3 regions of the Vreelandella janggokensis genome follow, and region 3 is predicted to be linked to each of the others. Evidence: predicted binding sites of a transcription regulator. Region 3 holds the regulator's gene; each other region holds the start of a gene.
What was found. The regulator PhoB, encoded in region 3, activates phosphate uptake and scavenging genes when phosphate is short. The targets are predictions, from matches to a motif close to TGTCATANNNNTGTCANA.
Positions count from the first base shown of each region.

Region 1 (6,674 bases), on a different contig from region 3:
TTCACCCGCGCCGATGTTTGGCGTCAAGCTGATCGAAGGTATCCAGAAGCTGTTTACCCTGGCTGGCAAACCGCTGATGGTCGACGCCGAAAACTGGATGGCGCATCGCGGGGCTGCGAACGTACTATTGCAGATTTGGCAGCATTCCAAAACGCCCGGCAACTACGTGATCCTGTCCGGCGATGTGCACTACTCCTTTGCCTACGACATCGTGGTGCGTCACCGCAAGCATGCGCCCAGGCTATGGCAGATCACTTCCAGCGGGGTCAAAAATACCTTTCCTGATTCGCTGTTGGACACCTTTGACCGGCTCAATCGCTGGCTGTATGCCCCCTGGTCACCGCTCAACTGGTTTACCAAGCGCCGCAAGCTGAGTGTTCACCCCCGTGATCCCGACCGTGCAAGTGCTGGCGAACGCCTCTGGAACGCCAGCGGTATCGGGCTAGTGACCCTCGACGAACTCGGCTGCCCGGTCGACATTCGCCAGTTGGACGCCAGCGGAGGAGAAGCCTGTTTTCCACCGCCCGATATACCGGCGCGTTAGGAGTTATAGCGTCTGTCATCATTTCGTCACGGTATTGGCCCAAGCTTATCTCATGGATAAAAACGCTAGGGATATCCGATTGTTATTTAATGTGACGAACAGGCAATGACCGCACAAGAAGCGCAATGGCTCAATCGCATCATTCATACAGAAGACTTGCAGGTCCTTTTTCAGCCCATTGTGGATGCCAGCCAGCAAGCCATCTATGGGTACGAGGCACTGGTTCGTGGGCCTCGCTCTTCTCCGCTTTATTCGCCGCTGCGGTTGTTTGAAGTCGCCACTCAGGCAGGGCTTCTGGTTGAGTTGGACCTGCTTTGCCGTCGCTTGGCCATACGACGCTTTGCCGAACTCGAGCTGCCTAGTCTACTATTTCTGAACGTCATGCCGCTCACCATCCTGGAACGTGATTTTCGCGAAGGATTGACGCTAGGCTTTATTCGCGAAAGCGGCCTTCCTCCAGAGCGCGTAGTGATCGAACTCACCGAGCACGTGCCCATTCATGATTACCAGTTGATGCGCCAGGCAGTGGATCACTATCGCGACATGGGCTTTCAAGTGGCCTTGGATGATCTCGGCGCGGGCCACTCAAGCCTGCGCCACTGGTCGGAACTGCGCCCGGACTTCGTCAAACTGGATCGCCACTTTATTTCGGGCATCGATCAGGAGGCCGCCAAGCGCGAGTTTCTACGCTCTATTCTGGATGTTGCGCGTAGTCTGGACTGCCAATTGATAGCGGAGGGCGTTGAAACCGCCGCTGAGCACCTGTGCCTGTGGGAGCTCGATCGTGGCCTGGCCTTGCTGCAAGGGTTTTATTTTGCCAGACCCAGCGCGGAGCCTCCGCTTCAGCTGCATATGCGGCTGCCTGCCGCTAAACCGCTGGCAAACCCAGCGGGACGAACGGCCCGTTCGATCTGTCAGGCGATTGAAGCGGTCACCCCTAGCTGTGCTGTTCTTACGCTGGCCGAGCGCTTTCGACAGCAGTCGAGTCTTCGCTGCGTAGCGGTGGTCGATGACGGCAGGCCAGTGGCCGTGGTGCGCCGTAATGCGTTTCTCACCTTGTTTACCAACCCCTACAGCCATGCGCTTTATGCCAAGCGGTGCGTGCTGGATGTCGCCGATACCAAGTCATTGATCACTAATGCCAGTACCCCGCTGGATATATTGAGTCAGCAACTGACGGATAGCCGCGATATCGAGCAGGAAGACTTTGTGATTGTCGATGAAAATAGCCACTACCTGGGCATGGGCAATATTGTCGACTTGCTGCGTGAAATTACTGCCATCCAGGTTCGCCAGGCGCGCCATGCCAACCCGCTTACCGGGTTGCCGGGCAATATCCTGATCAATGAAACCCTTGGCCGCTACCTGAATGCCGGTGAGGGGGTGGCCGCTGCTTACGTCGACCTGGATAATTTCAAGGCTTTTAACGACGCCTACGGCTATGCCCGGGGCGATCACATGATCATTGCGTTATCCCGGCTGCTGGAGGCTCAGGCCGATAGCGTCGGTGGCTTCATCGGCCATATCGGCGGGGATGATTTCATGCTGCTACTGCCGTTGGCGCATTGGGAAAAAGCCTGCCAGCAGATCCTGCATCATATGGAGCTGATGGCGCCGGGATTTTATGAAGAGGACGACCGCAAGCGTGGCGGAATCCACATCGAAAACCGGCAGGGGACAATCAGCTTCTTTCCGTTTGTCAGCGTCTCGATTGCCGTCAAGCCGATTCCACCCGTCGCCGACTGTAAGGCCCTGGATGTCGCTGCCGAACTCTCGGAGTTAAAGCAACAGGCCAAAAAAATTCCTGGCAACAGCCTGTTTGTCGAGCGACGTAGCCGCAACGCTGCCAGCTTGAAAGCGTAATGACACATTACGGTCGTCAAAACGTCACCAATGGGTCATCTGAATGTCCCGCCTCTGTCATCTGAGCGCGTCAGTATCGTTGTGTCTTCTAACAACGCATCAGGTGATCCATGCAGACGTTATCTCTTCCTCGTACCCTCATTAGCGCCGCCGTTGCCAGTGCCTTTGCCTTTTCAGCCGTGGCGGTTCAGGCCGATCTTTCCAGCCGCTATCAGGATGCGGACGGCGATCTGATGGCAGATGTCCCCAGCGATGACGCCCAGTGGGTAGACCCGGACACGCTGGTGTTTGCCTATACGCCGGTCGAAGATCCCGCTGTCTATGCCGATGTCTGGTCTGACTTCCTGGATCATTTGAGTGACGCCACAGGTAAAGAGGTGCAGTTCTTCCCGGTACAGTCCAACGCTGCCCAGCAGGAAGCCATGCGTGCGGGCCGTTTGCACGTCGCCGGTTTTAATACGGGTGGTGTGCCAGTAGCGGTCAACTGCGGTGGTTTCCGTCCGTTTGCCATGATGGCCGCCGAGGACGGCAGCTTTGGCTATGAAATGGAAATTATCACCTACCCGGGTAGCGGTATTGAGTCCGTTGAAGATTTGCAGGGCCGCCAACTGGCATTCACCTCCGAGACGTCCAACTCGGGCTTCCGTGCGCCTTCAGCGCTACTGCGTTCCGAATACGGCATGGAAGCGGGAGAAGATTTTGAGACAGCGTTCTCGGGTTCACATGACAACTCTGTTCTAGGCGTGGTCAACGAAGACTATGAGGCCGCGGCCATCGCCAACTCGGTAGCGCGTCGGATGCTGTCGCGTGGCGTCGTGGAAGAAGGTGATTACGATGTCATTTATACCTCGCAAACGTTCCCGACCACTGCCTACGGTACGGCCCATAACCTGGCACCCGAACTGGCGCAGGACATTCAGGACGCCTTCTTCAGCTATGACTGGGAAGGCACCGCCCTGGAGGAAGAATTCTCCAACTCCGGCGAAGCCCAGTTTATCCCCATTACCTATCAGGATAACTGGGAAGTGATTCGCACCATCGCTGATGCCAATGGGGTGACCTACGACTGCGACTGATCGCCAGGTGGACGTTGTTAACCGGCCAGGAAGGCTCCCCTTTCTGGCCGTTTCTTTATATGTTTGAGGTGGAAAATGTTGACACTAAGCGGCGTAGCCAAGCGCTACCCCACCGGCGATCGGGCGCTGGCCAATATAGAGTTAACCCTGCCCAAGGGACAGGTGATGGCGCTGATCGGGCCATCCGGCGCCGGTAAAAGCACCCTGATTCGCTGTGTTAACCGGCTGGTTGAGCCTACCCAGGGCAGCATTCGCCTGGAAAATACCGAAATTACCAAGCTTTCCGGCCACAAGCTGCGCCATGCGCGGCGTTCCATGGGCATGATTTTCCAGGAGTATGCCCTGGTTGATCGACTCACCGTGATGGAAAACGTGCTCTCAGGTCAGTTGGGTTACGTGGGTTTCTGGCGCAGCTTTCTGCGCCGCTACCCTCAGGAAGCGGTCGTGGAAGCGTTTCGGCTGTTGGAGCGGGTTGGCTTGACGCACGCCATCGATAAGCGTGCCGATGCGCTATCGGGCGGTCAGCGTCAGCGTGTGGGGATCGCCCGGGCCCTGTTGCAGAGCCCCAAGCTGCTGTTGGTCGATGAACCCACCGCCAGCCTTGACCCGAAAACCTCTCGCCAAATCATGCGCTTGATTCGTGAGCTGTGTGCCGAGCGTGACCTGGGGGCGATTATCAATATCCATGATGTGGCGCTGGCGAAGCAATTTGCCGACCGCATCGTCGGACTGCGGGCGGGGGAAATCGTCTTTGACGGTGACCCCAGTGAGCTCACCAGCGAGATTCTCACTACGATCTATGGCGAGGAGGACTGGGATACCACACCCGAACCAATGGATGACGAGGTTAGCGATGACCCGCCCGATACAGCCTCGTACAGCGCGGCCCCCGCAATGGCCGTCGGAGGCGCACGATGAACGAGCAGGCCGAGATGTTGACGGCGCGCCAGCAAGCGGCACACCGCGGCGAGTGGCGCCGGCTTCCACTGATCGCAAGCCCGCGATTGCGCTGGGGCATTGTCCTCGGAGTGGGGGTGTATCTTGTGTTGGCGCTCGCCTCGGTAGAGGTGGACTGGGAGCGCGTGGCTGAGGGGGCGGGCCGTGCGGTGAATTTTCTGGGCGCGTTTATGCAGCCCGATTTTGTCAGCCGTTACGACGATATCGTTGCGGGCTTGCTGGAAAGCTTGACCATGACGCTGACCTCCACGGTGATTGGGGTGCTGCTGGCGATACCCGTCGGGTTGGGGGGCGCGCGCAATATTTCGCCATTGCCGATTTACACAGTCTGCCGGGCGATCATTGCGGTGTCGCGCACTTTTCAGGAGGTCATCATCGCCATCCTGTTCGTGGTGATGTTCGGCTTTGGGCCTTTTGCCGGCATGATCACCCTGGCGTTTGCGACGATTGGTTTCATGGCCAAGCTGCTGGCCGAAGACATCGAGGACCTGGACTGGCGTCAGGTTGAGGCAGTGCGCGCCACGGGCGCCAACTGGTGGCAAACCATGAATCACGCGATTCAACCCCAGGTCATGCCACGTTTGATCGGGCTTTCCATGTACCGCCTGGATATCAACTTCCGCGAATCTTCGGTAATCGGGATTGTCGGGGCAGGAGGTATCGGCGCCACCTTGAACACCTCGCTGAGCCGCTACGAATACGATACCTCAGCGGCGATCCTGCTGATCATCATCGCCATCGTATTGCTGTGCGAGTACGCCTCGAGTCATGTCCGTCGCTGGACCCAGTAACCCCCTGAATCAGTCTTTTCTGAATCGATACTTTGTGGAGTAGTTGAATGCCCGTTTCCACCTCATCTCAGGGTCAGCCGGTCTGGCGGCGGCGTACGACCCGCGCGCAATGGCTCCAGTACCTGGCCTGGCTGGCAGGGGTCAGCCTGTTTCTGCTCTGCTGGAAGCTGATTTCCGACAATACCATGTGGGTGTTCGTCGACGACGCTGGCCGCCAGGGAGCCGATCTGATCAGCCGCATGACCCCACCCGAGTGGGGCTATGCCAATGTGCTATGGAAGCCCATGTGGGACACCCTGAACATTGCCACCCTGGGCACGGCGCTGGGCATTGTCATGGCCTTTCCAGTGGCGTTTCTGGCGGCTCGCAATACGACACCGCATCCGCTTATACGCAGCGCCGCGTTGGTGGTGATTGTGTCGTCACGCTCGATCAACTCGCTGATCTGGGCAATGTTGCTGGTCACCATCCTGGGTCCCGGCGTGCTGGCAGGGATTATTGCCATCGCTCTGCGTTCCATCGGCTTTGTGGGTAAGCTGCTCTACGAATCCATCGAAGAGATTCATCCCACGCCGGTCGAGGCGATCAGCGCGACCGGTGCGAGCCGTATGCAGGTAATGAACTATGGTGTGTTGCCCCAGGTCATGCCAGCATTTGCCGGTATCAGCGTTTACCGTTGGGATATCAATATCCGCGAATCGACTGTGCTGGGCCTGGTGGGGGCGGGCGGTATCGGTTTGCAGTTGAACGCTTCGATCAACAGCCTTGCCTGGGATCAGGTCAGCGTGATTTTCGTCATGATCTTTGCCACCGTACTGGTGTCGGAGTGGATATCCGCCCGGGTACGCCACGCGATTATCTAATCGATTTGGCAGCGTCTCGATCTTTGCGCCATGCTATAGACTAACCGGTCAAAGTAGAGATGCCTCCATGCCCTTCGCGCGCAGCTTGCCTATTGTAGGTTTGTTAATCCTCATGATGGTGTCAGGCTGCGCCAGTCACAAGACAGACCTGAATGAACGCCTTGACGAGGCTGAGGGCTTGTCCATGGAGCGTGCGTTGATTCTTTCCCATGCCCAGCAAGCGCTGGGCACTCCCTACCGCTTTGGCGGTAACTCACCCGACGGTCTGGACTGCTCCGGACTGGTCGAGATGGTCTATCAAGCGGCGGGGATCCGTGTGCCTCGTACCGCCGACCAGCAGTTTCGCCAACTGCCAACGGCGAATGCTCCGCGCCCGGGTGATCTGCTGTTTTTTGGTTCACGCCAGAAAGCCACTCACGTGGGCATTTACCGCGGGCAGGGGCAGATGATTCACGCCCCCGGCAGCGGCCGTGAAGTGGTGAGCGTGCCGCTGGATATCGACTACTGGCAGCAACGCTTTCTGGGTGCCGCAAGCCCCGCTCCGTGAGCGCCCCACGATAGGTTTGAACGTGTCTAATAA
Region 1 covers NZ_JARWAJ010000005.1:74,367-81,040, reverse strand. Annotated here, with positions in the region: gene QC816_RS14045 (metallophosphoesterase family protein) at 1-544, shown strand, start outside; gene QC816_RS14040 (bifunctional diguanylate cyclase/phosphodiesterase) at 650-2,407, shown strand; gene phnD (phosphate/phosphite/phosphonate ABC transporter substrate-binding protein) at 2,518-3,483, shown strand; gene phnC (phosphonate ABC transporter ATP-binding protein) at 3,559-4,401, shown strand; gene phnE (phosphonate ABC transporter, permease protein PhnE) at 4,398-5,231, shown strand; gene phnE (phosphonate ABC transporter, permease protein PhnE) at 5,279-6,094, shown strand; gene QC816_RS14015 (C40 family peptidase) at 6,162-6,641, shown strand.
Region 1: the regulator PhoB is predicted to act here: its motif matches at 2,452-2,469, upstream of phnD (phosphate/phosphite/phosphonate ABC transporter substrate-binding protein).

Region 2 (6,674 bases), on a different contig from region 3:
GAAGTGGCCTCACCGTTTCTTGCACCGTTCAAACTGACGTTGGTAACAGCGCTATTTATTGCGGTGCCGTTTGTGCTGCACCAGGCTTGGTCGTTTATCGCACCAGGGCTTTACGATAACGAGAAAGCACTGGCAATTCCGATCCTGGTCTCCAGCATTCTGCTGTTCTATGCCGGGGCGGCGTTTGCATATTACGTGGTGTTTCCGTTGCTGTTTGCGTTTTTCACCCAGGCAGGGCCGGAAAACATCACGGTAATGACGGATATCAATCAGTACCTGAACTTCGTGCTCAAGCTCTTCTTTGCCTTTGGCGTGGCGTTTGAAATTCCGGTTGCCACGTTTTTACTGATTCTGTCCGGCGCGACCACGGTCGAGAGCCTCTCCCAAAAACGCCCGTACATTATCCTGGGCTGTTTCGTGATTGGCATGGTGCTCACACCACCCGACGTCATATCGCAAAGCCTGCTGGCCATTCCCATGTACCTGCTTTACGAGGTTGGCCTGCTGTTTGGCCGCCTGGTCCGCAAGCGGCGCGCCGAAAAGGCCGCCGAAGCGTCAGGTGAAGAATAGCTCGCACTAAAAACAAACCGCTGCCCAAAGGCAGCGGTTTGTGGATGGATATAGACGTCCGGCGGAGAGCGTCGCTAATGGGTCAGTCCATCATTTCATCGATCCGATCAACGAGCTTGAAGATGCCGGTGGCCGCTTCACTGATCCGCGTTGCCAGCATATAGGCAGGCGTCGAGACCACGCGGTGCTCAAGATCGACCACGATATCCTCGACACTACAGCTACGGTGAAGGCCGCCCATGGCGCTGATGGCCCCGGATACGCCAGGATCATTGCCCACCGTCACGGCGATCCCGTCGCCCAACAAACGCGTCGCCAACACTGGCGCAATGCAGATCAGGCCGATCGGCTTGGCATCTTCGCGAAAGCCTGACAGGACTTCCCTGAACGACGCCAACACCTGCATGCTGTCTCCCGCCAAGGCGAAATCCGATAGGTTTTTGGCGACACCAAAACCACCCGGTACAATTACCGCGTCAAATTCGTCAGCCGCCAGGTCAGTTAGTGGGCTGACGTCACCGCGGGCCAGACGTGCTGATTCCACCAGCACGTTACGTTTTTCGTCCGTGTCAGTCTCCTGGGTGAGGTGATTGACCACATGGTGCTGCTCGATATCCGGGGCAAAACAACGATATCCTATCCCCAACTGGTCCAAGCGCAGTAGCGTCAGGGTGGTTTCGTAAATTTCCGACCCGTCGAATACACCGCAGCCAGCAAGAATCACTGCTACCTGTTTGGTCATGCTTTTCTCCTTGTGCAGGGCCTGCTCGTTCAGCAGCGTTTGCGCCACTTTAGTCAGTCTTTCAGCGCACCACAAGACGGCTTTCGATGCAGACCAGGGCTGATATACTCAGCCAAGGTCGGCAGATACCCTCATTTACGAGTTTTTGTGGAGAATACCGTTGAGTACACCTACCCCTCGCCACTTTCCCGCGACGCGTCTGCGTCGCATGCGCCGCGACGACTTCTCCCGCCGTTTAATGCGCGAATCAACGCTGACGCCCGGCGACCTCATTCTGCCGGTTTTCGTCCTGGAAGGCAGCCAGCAGCGCGAAGCCATCGCCTCTATGCCGGGTGTGGAGCGCCTGTCGATTGACCTGTTGATCGAGCAGGCCCGCGACGCCTATGCGCTGGGCATTCCCGCAATCGCACTGTTCCCGGTTGTCGGCGGTGAACAGAAAACCGAACTCGCCGAAGAGGCCTACAACGCCAACGGGCTCGTACAGCGCAGCGTGCGCGCACTCAAGGAGGCGCTGCCGGAACTGGGTATCATCACCGACGTCGCCCTGGACCCGTACACCATCCACGGCCAGGATGGGATTATCGACGAGAACGGGTACGTGCTTAACGACCGCACCGTCGACACCCTGCTCAAACAGGCGCTCTCCCATGCCGAAGCCGGTGCCGATGTCGTTGCCCCCTCCGACATGATGGACGGGCGTATCAGCGCTATCCGCCAGGTGCTTGAACAGGAGCATCTGCACAACGTGCGCATCATGGCTTACAGTGCCAAGTACGCCTCGCACTACTACGGTCCCTTCCGCGATGCCGTGGGCTCCTCCGCCAACCTGGGCAAAGCCGACAAGCGGACGTACCAGATGGACCCGGCCAACAGCGACGAAGCCCTTCATGAGGTGGCAATGGACATTGCCGAGGGAGCTGACATGGTCATGGTCAAACCGGGAATGCCTTACCTGGATGTTGTCCGGCGGGTCAAAAGCGAGTTGCGCGTGCCCACCTATGCCTATCAGGTAAGTGGCGAATACGCGATGCACCGCGCTGCTTTCGACAATGGCTGGCTGGATGCCGACACGGTCATCCTGGAGTCTCTGATGTGCTTCAAGCGCGCCGGGGCAGACGGTATTCTGAGCTACTTTGCCCTTGACGCCGCACGTCTGCTGACGAATGCGCGTTGATCCTGGGAGGCTGAAGCCAGTAAAGCGTAGATGACAATGCCGTGACACGTCTTTGTCATCTTCCTCCGCCATACTGCGTTAACAGATGCGTATCAGGCAGTGATATGCTCAGAGACGACTAACGCCGGAGGCAGCTACCATGGACGACCAGGTCACCGATAACTCGCCCTACCCGCGCCATGATAATGACGGTAGCGACAGCGAGATGTCCACGCTTCGCGTCAACCGCACGCCCACAGGCGTTCAGGCCCGCGAAGCGCTGCCTGAGACCGATCTGGACGACCCGCAGCTTTACTTCAATCGCGAGCTCTCCCACCTGCAGTTCAATATCCGTGTGCTGGAGCAGGCGCTGGATGAAGCACACCCACTGCTCAACCGATTGATGTTCTTGCTGATTTTTTCATCCAACATGGATGAGTTCTTTGAAATTCGTGTGGCCGGACTCAAGCACCAGATTGCCCTGGGTGACGATACAACGGGTGCCGACGGGCGGCTGCCAAGGGCGGTGCTTGCCGAGATTTCTGACATTGCCCACGCGCAAATCGTCCGCCAGTATCAGATTCTCAACGATACGTTGTTGCCTGCTCTAGAAGCGCAGGGGCTAAGGTTCCGTCGCCGCGACCAATGGACAAAGGCGCAAAAAGACTGGGTCCACGAGCTGTTCAACAACGACATCATGCCGGTCATCAGTCCCATCGGGCTGGACCCCTCGCACCCTTTTCCGCGGTTGGTGAACAAAAGCCTCAACTTTATCGTCGAGCTGGAGGGCAAAGATGCCTTTGGACGCGCCGGGGGCATGGCGATTCTCCCCGCGCCCCGCTCGTTGCCACGCCTCATGGCACTGCCCAAGCATCTGTGCAGCGAGGGCTATACCGAGTACGTGTTCCTGTCGTCGATGATTCATGCCCATGCTGAAGAACTGTTTCCAGGCATGAAGGTGCGCGGTTGCTACCAGTTCCGCCTGACACGCAACGCCGACATGAGCGTTGACCCGGAAGAGGTCTCCGACCTGGCCTCCGCGCTGCGTGGCGAGCTTTTGGCTCGCCGCTATGGCAGTGGCGTACGTCTGGAGGTGGCCGATAACTGCCCGGACGACCTGACCAACTTCCTGCTGCGCCAATTCAGCCTTGAAGCTGACGACCTGTACCGTGTGCAAGGCCCGGTCAACCTGACCCGGATGATGGCCGTTCTTGGCGATGTTGACCGGCCGGAGCTGCTCTACCGGCCGTACACGCCTGGGATCCCCAAAGCCCTGAAAGGCGGCAGCCTGTTTGATGCCATCGCCAAGCAGGACGTGCTGCTGCACCACCCTTTCCAGTCGTTTTCGCCAATTGAGGACCTGCTCAGCGAAGCAGCCCGCGACCCGAATGTGCTGGCCATCAAACAGACGCTCTACCGCACCGGGGCCGATTCGCCGATTGTCAGCGCACTGGTGGACGCGGCCAGCCAGGGCAAAGAAGTCACCGTGGTGATCGAGCTGCGCGCGCGCTTTGACGAAGCCGATAATCTACAGCTGGCATCGCGCCTGCAGGAAGCCGGGGCCATCGTGATTTACGGCATCATGGCGTACAAGACGCATGCCAAGATGCTGCACATCGTGCGCCGCGAACGCGGTGAACTACGCCACTACGCCCATCTGGGTACTGGTAACTACCATTCGAAGACCGCCAAGCTGTACACCGACTATAGCCTGCTGACCGCCAACAAGGCACTTTGCGCCGACGTTCACCGGGTATTTCAGCAACTGTCGGGGATGGGCCGCGCGCGCAAGATCGACACGCTGCTCCATGCGCCGTTTACCCTGCACGAGCGGCTCATGGAAATGATCGACCGTGAAGCCCAGGTCGCCCGCAAGGGCAAGCGAGCCCACATCATCATCAAGTGCAATTCGCTCACCGAGCCGAAACTGATCAAGGCGCTTTATCGCGCCTCCCAGGCGGGTGTTGAATGCGACCTGATCATTCGTGGCATGTGCTGCCTGAAACCCGGCCTGCCGGGTGTGTCGGACAATATTCGTGTGCGCTCGATCATTGGCCGTTTCCTGGAACACACACGGGTTTTCCATTTCCACAACGACGGCAAGCCGGAGATCTGGTGTTCAAGCGCCGACTTCATGTCGCGCAACATGTTCCACCGGGTGGAAACCTGCTTTCCACTATTGGATAAAAAGCTCGCCACGCGGGTACGCAAGGACCTGGAAACCTACCTGGTCGACAATTGCCAGAGCTGGCTGCTGCAAAGCGACGGCAGTTATCACCTTCAAAACCCCGGTAGCGGGGATGCGATCAGCGCCCAGGAAACCCTGCTCTACGCCTACGCCAGCAAAAGCTAGCCCAGTTAACCCCCCCGGCACCAAGCCGGGGTTAAACGTCCTGTAGTATGTCGCTTACGTATAGCGCTGACGAATCTGCCGGGCAGCCTGGACCATATTGGCCAGGGCCGGCTCCACCTCCGCCCAGGTGCGGGTTTTCAGGCCGCAGTCCGGATTGACCCACAGCTGCTCGGCGGGCATCTTTTCCAGCGCCTTTTCCAGCAAATCGACCATCCACGCCACATCGGGAATATTCGGCGTGTGGATATCGTAAACACCGGGCCCCATTTCATTGGGATAGGCAAAGTCCTGGAAAGCGTCCAGCAATTCCATATTCGAGCGTGACGTTTCGATGGTGATCACGTCAGCGTCCAGCGCCGCAATCGCACCTATGATGTCGTTGAACTCCGAATAGCACATATGGGTGTGAATCTGGGTGCTGTCGTCGACGCCTGAGGCACTTAATCGGAAACACGCCACTGCCCAGTCCAGGTAGCCCTGCCATTCATGCTGGCGCAGCGGCAAGCCCTCCCGCAGGGCGGGCTCGTCGATTTGAATGATCCTGATGCCGGCGCGCTCCAGATCCTGCACTTCGTCGCGCAGCGCGAGGGCAATCTGCTGACAGGTGGTTTCCCGGGACTGATCATCGCGTACAAACGACCACTGCAGGATCGTCACCGGCCCCGTCAGCATGCCCTTCATGGGCTTGTCGGTCAGCGTTTGCGCATACTCGCTCCAGCGTACGGTCATGGCGGCCGGACGGTTCACGTCACCAAAAATGACCGGCGGCTTGACGCACCGCGAGCCATAGCTTTGCACCCAGCCAAAACGGGTAAAGGCAAAGCCGTCCAGCTGTTCACCAAAGTACTCCACCATGTCGTTGCGCTCGGCCTCACCGTGAACCAGCACATCCAGACCCAAGGCTTCCTGACGCTCGACCGCGTAGGCAATGTCCGAGCGCATGCGCGCCTCGTAGTCGGCCTGGCTTATCTCACCCGCTTTAAAAGCACGCCGCGCCGCACGAATATCGGAGGTTTGCGGGAAGGAGCCAATCGTCGTGGTCGGCAACAGGGGCAGGTTCAGGGCACGCCGTTGCGCCACCGCGCGTTCTGCATAGGGAGAGCCGCGCTGGCTGTCCTCGGACGTGATAGCGGCAACGCGAGCACTGACGGCTGGCTGATGAATACGCCCTGATTCACGCCGGACATCCAACGCCTGCGTTGCCGCTTTCAAGCGCTGCTCATCAAGGTCGGTGGCGCGATTATCGATCAGCCGGGCCAGGGAAACCACTTCGTCGAGCTTTTGGCGGGCAAAGGCCAGCCAACTGACCAAAGCTTCATCAAGGTCTGTCTCCTGGGCAAGATCCACAGGCACGTGCAGCAGCGAACAGCTTGGCGCCAGCCAAAGCCGCTTACCCAGGCGAACCTTGAGCGGCAGCAGGCATTCGCGCAGCGCGGCAAGGTCGGCACGCCAGATATTGCGGCCATCAACAAACCCCACCGATAGCACCTGGTGCGGGCTCAGTCGATCAATCACGCTGTCTACCTGCTGAGGCGCGCGCACTGCATCAATGTGAAGCCCATCCACCGGCAGCCGGGTCGCCACCGACAGATTATCACCCAGGCCGCCAAAGTAGCTGGCCACCATCAGCTTCAAGGGAGCGGACTGCAAGCGGTGATAGGCACGTTCAAAGGCCTGCTGCCAGGCAAGGGGCAAGTCCTGCACCAGTGCTGGCTCATCCAGTTGAACCCACTCGACCCCCTGGGTGGCCAGGCGTGCCAGCACGTCGCAGTAGACATCCAGGATGCTATCCAGCAGCGTCAATCGGTCCAGCTCGGCGCTTTGGGATTTCCCCAGCCACAGCCAAGTGAGCGGAC
Region 2 covers NZ_JARWAJ010000001.1:42,779-49,452, reverse strand. Annotated here, with positions in the region: gene tatC (twin-arginine translocase subunit TatC) at 1-570, shown strand, start outside; gene elbB (isoprenoid biosynthesis glyoxalase ElbB) at 653-1,312, opposite strand; gene hemB (porphobilinogen synthase) at 1,473-2,486, shown strand; gene ppk1 (polyphosphate kinase 1) at 2,692-4,818, shown strand; gene metE (5-methyltetrahydropteroyltriglutamate--homocysteine S-methyltransferase) at 4,873-6,674, opposite strand, start outside.
Region 2: the regulator PhoB is predicted to act here: its motif matches at 2,516-2,533, upstream of ppk1 (polyphosphate kinase 1).

Region 3 (6,674 bases):
TGTGGCATCGGGGGCAATAACGGTGACGTCATGACCGCCCGCGTGCAGATCATTGGCAAACTCGCAGCCGACGAGGCCTGCGCCGATCACCGCCACGCGAGCAGGCGCTGTCCCCAGCGCACGATGAAAACGGCGATAGTCGTCAAGATCGTTGACGGTAAAGCAATGCGCTTTGACGGAATCGGGTATCGCCATGGGCACCCTTGGTTCGGCGCCGGTGGCTAACACCAGGCGGTCGTAGCCAAGCGCTTGGTCATCTTCCAGCCGCAGCGAGCGGTTAGCCACGTCAATCTGGCGGACAGGGGTGTGGGTGATCACTCGAGCGTCAAGTGATTCGGCAAGCGCCGCGGCGTTGCGCTGTGCGAGCTTTTCGGGCGGGAGGCGTTTGGCGAAGCCGGTAGACAGCAGTGGTTTGGTATAATCGTCGCCGCTATCGGCGCTGATCAAGTGCAGGGTGCGCGTATCGCCTTTGCGGCGCAGCGCACGGGCAAGACCAACGCCCGCCATGCCAGTGCCAACGATAACGAGCTCAGCGTGTGATGAGGGCATCCGGGTATCCAGTGGTCAGTGGGACAAAAGCCTGTAAAGCCCACATGTTACACTAGGTGATCGTTTAATTGCCTGGAGGCTCTGGTGTCGCGTCACTGTGTTGAAACTGCCCCTGACTTGCCATGTTGGCGTCCCATTAGAGCGCTGCGTCCGGCGATGAGCGCGCCGTGGTGGCAATGGGTTGCCTCCACGGACTCACTCACGGCGCGTATTGTGTCCGCAGGGGGCGAGCGGCCTTTCCGCGTGCGTCTGTTACGCCAGGGGGTTGGCTTTCCACAGCCGCATGAGGCCCTGGCGCTGGGTATGGCCGCCCGGCGCTATGCGTGGCGCCGGGAGGTCGCCCTGTGTGTGGATGAAACACCATGGGTAGTGGCGCGTTCGGTGGCTCCCCTCAAGGCGCTCAGAGGCCAGTGTCTGGAAAACCTGGGTGAGCGTTCATTGGGCAGCTGGCTGTTTCGCCAGCCGGACCTGGTGCGTGGCCCGCTGTACGCCACGCGTCATGCGCCTGGTTTTACCTTCCCTGGCGATGCCAGCAGCCTGTGGGGGCGCCGCTCGGTATTTCAGCACGGCTGTAAGCACGGCGGGTTATCGCTGCTGGTACAGGAATACTTTTTATCGACCATGGCGGATGATCTTGCGCTGCCTTCGCGCTAGGCTAACGCTGCGTCTCTTGGATGGGTGAGGTAAGCATGGATCGTTCTTTATTACGGCCAACCGGGTTGAGTCGGCTGGCGGATTTTATACAGCTGATGCGTCTGGATCGGCCGATCGGTACCTGGCTGCTGATGTGGCCAACGTTGTGGGCCTTATGGGTCGCCGGCGAAGGGGTACCCGGGCGCAACGTACTGCTCATCTTTATCGCCGGGGTATACGTCATGCGCGCAGCGGGCTGCGTGGTCAATGATTATGCCGATCGTCACGTCGATGGCCACGTCAAACGTACCCGACAGCGCCCGCTGGCAACCGGGCGGATCAGTGAAACCGAGGCCCAGCTGCTGTTTATCGGGCTGGTGACGGCGGCCTTCATGCTGGTGCTGTTGACCAATTGGTTTACCGTGTTGCTGTCGGTGGGTGGCGTGGTATTGGCGTTTATCTACCCGTTCATGAAGCGCTACACGCATTTTCCCCAGGTAGTGCTAGGGGCGGCGTTTTCCTGGGCGATTCCGATGGCGTTCGGTGCGGTCCTTGGCCATGTGCCGGTAGAGGCATGGCTGCTGTTCTTTGCCAATGTGCTGTGGACAGTTGCTTATGATACCCAGTACGCCATGGTTGATCGTGATGACGATATCAAGATTGGCATTAAATCGACGGCCGTGTTGCTGGGTAATTCCGACCGGCTGGTGATCGGGCTGCTTCAGCTGGCCACGCTGGCATTGCTGGCCTGGGTGGGCGCGCGCCTCGGGCTGGGCGGTTTTTTCTGGCTCGGCCTGGCGGGGATGGCGGCGACGTTTATTCACCAGCAGCGCTTGATCCGTCACCGTGAGCGGGATGCCTGTTTTCAGGCGTTTCTGAATAATCACTGGTCGGGCCTGCTGGTGTTTGCCGGTATTGCGCTGAGTTGGTGGCCAACGGCTGGCGAATCTCTGTCAATGTCATAGAATTGTCATCAAGTCATGGTGTGATCGTCATGTACCTGTCACTGGATTACTTTCTATCGGACACCGTGAGGCTCTGGAATGACCGCCAAGACCGTCTTGATCGTCGATGATGAAGCATCCATTCGCGAGATGATCGCGGTGGCGCTGGAAATGGCCGACTACCGTGTTCTTGAAGCGGACAACGCTCAGGATGCCCACGCCATGGTCGTTGATCATCAGCCTGACCTGCTATTGCTCGACTGGATGATGCCCGGTACCAGCGGCATCGAGTTGGCTCGGCGCCTCAAGCGCGAGGAAACCACCGCCGAACTGCCGATCATCATGCTCACCGCCAAGGGTGAAGAAGACAATAAGATACAGGGGCTTGAAGCGGGGGCCGACGATTATATCACCAAGCCGTTTTCGCCCCGTGAACTCGTGGCACGCCTCAAGGCCGTGCTGCGTCGTGCGACCCCACGTGGCGTGGAAGATCCCATCGAAATTAATGGGTTGCTGCTTGATCCGGTGGGCCACCGGGTAAGTGCCTACGGTAAAGCGCTGGATATGGGGCCGACCGAATACCGGCTGTTGCAATTCTTCATGACCCATCAGGAAAGGGCCTACACACGTAGCCAGTTACTCGACCAGGTGTGGGGCGGTAATGTTTACGTGGAAGAGCGCACCGTGGATGTTCATATTCGTCGGCTACGCAAAGCCCTGGGCGACGGACATCAGAACTTGATCCAAACGGTACGCGGTACGGGCTACCGCTTCTCCGCTCGAGCTTAACCGTGCGTTTGTGGAGCCGTGAGCTTTGGCGTTTGCTAGGTTGGGCGGCACTCGGCATCTGCCTGGGATGGCTACTTGGTCTGCCGGGCCTGGGGTTGGCCGGTGGCTTCGCGATGTGTCTGGTCTACCACTTGCGGCAATTGCGCGCCGCTTACCGCTGGCTGACGCAACGCCCGCAGGATGAACCGCCGGCCGCAGGAGGACTTTGGGGCGAATTGTTTGATCGTTTGTACCGATATCAGAAAAGCCAACGGATTACCCAGGGCCGTCTCCGCTCGACGCTTTCCCGCATTCAAGAGTCCTCGGAAGCCATGCGCGATAGCGTGGTGATGCTCGACCGTCACGGCGACCTGGAGTGGTGGAACAGCGCTGCCAGCAATATGCTGGGGCTACAAACCGCTCACGACCGCGGACAACATATTACCAATCTGCTTCGCGATCCGCGTTTTATCAGCTATTTCAATGCCCGTGACTACAGTGAGCCGTTGACGCTCACGTCGCCGATCGATGAGCGTCGCATTTTGCAGTACCAGATTACCCTTTATGGTGACGACGAGCGCCTGGTCATGGCGCGCGATATTACGCGCTTGCATCAGCTAGAGCAGATGCGCCGCGACTTCGTTGCCAACGTCTCCCATGAGCTGCGCACACCGTTAACCGTGTTATCGGGCTATCTCGAAACCTATGGCGAGATGGCTGATCAGCTTCCACCCCGATTGGGGCGCAGCATTGGGCAGATGCAGGCTCAGACACAGCGCATGCAAAATCTGGTCAACGACCTGTTGCTGCTGTCGCGATTGGAAATTGATCAGGGCGGACAGGATCATCAGCCAATGGACGTGACGTCCCTGCTAAACAGTGTCGGGGCCGATGCGCTGGCGCTTTCCGAGCATCAGCACACGCTCACCATTGAAGGCGACTACCCCACGCAGTTGGTGGGCAGCGAGCAGGAAATCCGCAGTGCCATTTCTAATCTGGCTTTCAATGCGGTGCGCTATACGTCTGCTGGCAGCGAGATTACGCTGCGCTGGAAAGCGTTTGGCCAAGGTGCCTGTATCGAAGTGTGTGACGATGGTGAAGGGATAGACCCTGTGCATATTCCCCGCCTCACCGAACGGTTTTATCGCGTCGATAAAGGCCGCAGTACCGCTACCGGGGGCACCGGGCTGGGCCTTGCGATTGTTAAGCATGTGCTGTTGCGCCACGATGCTCAGTTGCAAATCGACTCGCATCCGGGTGAAGGTGCCCGTTTCCGCTGTGTCTTCCCGGCGGCCCGCCTTAGCACGCCTTCCACGCCCCCGCGTAGTGTCTCTTCGGTTACATAGCTGGCTGTGTCGCTGAGTAACGGCGTCACATGTGCCATTGCGACACATATCCAGCGTATCCAAATGACACCTCCTGGCGATCAAGCGGCATCGTTAATGTTATTTAACTCATTGTTATTGATATATAATAAGTGAAATAACGAATAGCTGGCATAGAGGGTGCTTCTCTATAGGCAAGACAGTCTCTGGCATTGTAAGATGCAAAGAACTGTTGATACTTTTCTTTACGAAGTGAAGAAAAGTAACTACGCTTAGACAGTAGCCCAATGCAGGGCAAGGATGTCCTGCATTAGCAGGGATGATTAGAGATTCATTGGATGAGTCTAGAAGGCGGTCACACTGTCAGTCAGGGTAACGTCCACGGTTGGAGTCCCGCAAAAGGATTGGAAGCTGATAAGTACCACCGCCTAAAATGATCACTGTCGAAGACCCTGCCAAGGCAGGGTCTTGTTTTTGTTAGCCTTTCAACAACGTCAGCTTTCCCTTCTTCCAGCCTCCATATACTGGCCTTGCGTACACCTCAAGAGCGCTGGGTCACCGACTGAACATGGCGATAATGGTAATCCCACATCAGTACGGCACCTGCCACAGCGCCCGGGATCAGGAACAGATTGGCCAGCGGAATCCACGTCAACAGCGTGACCAAGCCGCCGTAGCTTAAGCTTTGCCACCAGCGAGCCGATAGGCGGCCACGCATATCGCGAAACGCTACCTTATTGTTATCCATCGGGTAATCCAGGTAGGTGATGGCCATCACCCAGGCGGAAAACAGCGCCCATAGCAGGGGCGCCAACAGATTAAGCCCTGGAATCCAGCCAATCACGAACAGCAGCGCGGCACGGGGCAGGATATAACCCAGCTTGACCATTTCGCGGCCCAGCGCATCAACGGTCGTTTTGGCCAGCCCCCGGTCATCCTGAGGTTCGCGACCGGTGACTTGAACTTCAACTTTAGCGGCCAAGAAACCGTAAAAGGGGGCTGCAATCAAGCTGGTCACCAGCGTGAAGGTAAAAAACACCACGACCAACAGGCTAAGCACGAAAAGGGGCCAGATAAGCCACGACAGCCAATCAAGCCAGTTGGGTATCATGCCCATCCAGTGAGCCAGCCAGCCATCAAAGCGGTTTAGCACAAAGCTGAACATGCTGACGTAGACCAGCAGGTTGACCAGAATGGGTAAAAAGACATAACGCCTCAGTCCAGGCTTATAGACACAACGTGTACCCCGGCTGATGGCAGTGAATGCATCTAGCATGAAAACATGTGACTCCTCAAAGATGACAATGCCCTGGCTGCCGTGCAGCCAGGGCGTATTGCATGAGGAATCGGGGGGCAGGTCAAGACTTTTTCGGTGCTGCCTGCTGGTCCAGTGTCTCAGGGTCGGTATGGCGAATATCCAGCCCCTTGACAAGGTAGACGACATGCTCGGCCAGGTTATTGGCGTGGTCACCCACCCGCTCCAGCGCGCGCAGAACCCACATGATGCTGAGTACCGAGGTGATCGAGCGCGAATCTTCCATCATGAACGTCATCAAGGAGCGCATGGCGCTGCCGTATTCACTATCGACATACTCATCCTCACGCACGACCTGCATGGCAAGCTCGGTATCGAAGCGGGCAAACGCCGTCAGCGAATCGCGCAGCATCTTGCGGACGTGCTCGCTGATGTGGCGCACTTCCACCAGCCCGCGAAGGGGGTTGCTGCTCTCGCTCAGGCTTAGCGCATTGCGGGCAATTTTGCTGGCTTCATCGCCAATCCGCTCCAGGTCGGAGGTGGCGCGGATGACGGCGAGCACCAGACGCAAATCCGAAGCGGCCGGTTGACGACGCGCTAGAATACGCGTGCACTCGTCATCAATCTGCAGTTGAAGATCATTCACCTGACGGTCGTTATCGCGGACTTTCTCGGCCAGCCGCGAGTCACTTTCCAGTAGCGCAAAGACGGCGTCCTGCACCTGTTTTTCCACCATGCCGCCCATGGCCATCAGGTGGGTTTTGAGTTCTTCCAACTCATGGTTGAATTGGCGCGAGATATGCTGGCTGTGGGTATCGCTGGTAATGTCCATGGAGCCCTCCTGACGGGGTTGCTTCAACCTAGGCCATACGGCCGGTTATATAGTTTTCGGTTCGTTGTAAACGAGGGTTAGTGAAAACGTGGTCGGTGGGGCCGTACTCCACAAGCTCACCCTGCTGCAAGAAGGCGGTGTAATCGGACACCCGGGCCGCCTGCTGCATATTGTGAGTCACCAACACTAACGTTAGCTGAGATTTCAGGTTACGAATCAACTCTTCGATCTTGAGCGTCGAAATCGGGTCGAGCGCCGATGCCGGCTCGTCGAGCAACAGCACGTCGGGCTGTACCGCCAACGTTCGTGCAATCACCAGGCGTTGCTGTTGCCCGCCTGACAGCTGCCAGGCGGAGCGATGCAAGCGG
Region 3 covers NZ_JARWAJ010000002.1:127,387-134,060, forward strand. Annotated here, with positions in the region: gene QC816_RS07325 (NAD(P)/FAD-dependent oxidoreductase) at 1-549, opposite strand, end outside; gene QC816_RS07330 (chorismate--pyruvate lyase family protein) at 706-1,203, shown strand; gene ubiA (4-hydroxybenzoate octaprenyltransferase) at 1,239-2,147, shown strand; gene phoB (phosphate regulon transcriptional regulator PhoB) at 2,226-2,915, shown strand; gene phoR (phosphate regulon sensor histidine kinase PhoR) at 2,918-4,240, shown strand; gene cysZ (sulfate transporter CysZ) at 4,761-5,495, opposite strand; gene phoU (phosphate signaling complex protein PhoU) at 5,578-6,306, opposite strand; gene pstB (phosphate ABC transporter ATP-binding protein PstB) at 6,335-6,674, opposite strand, start outside.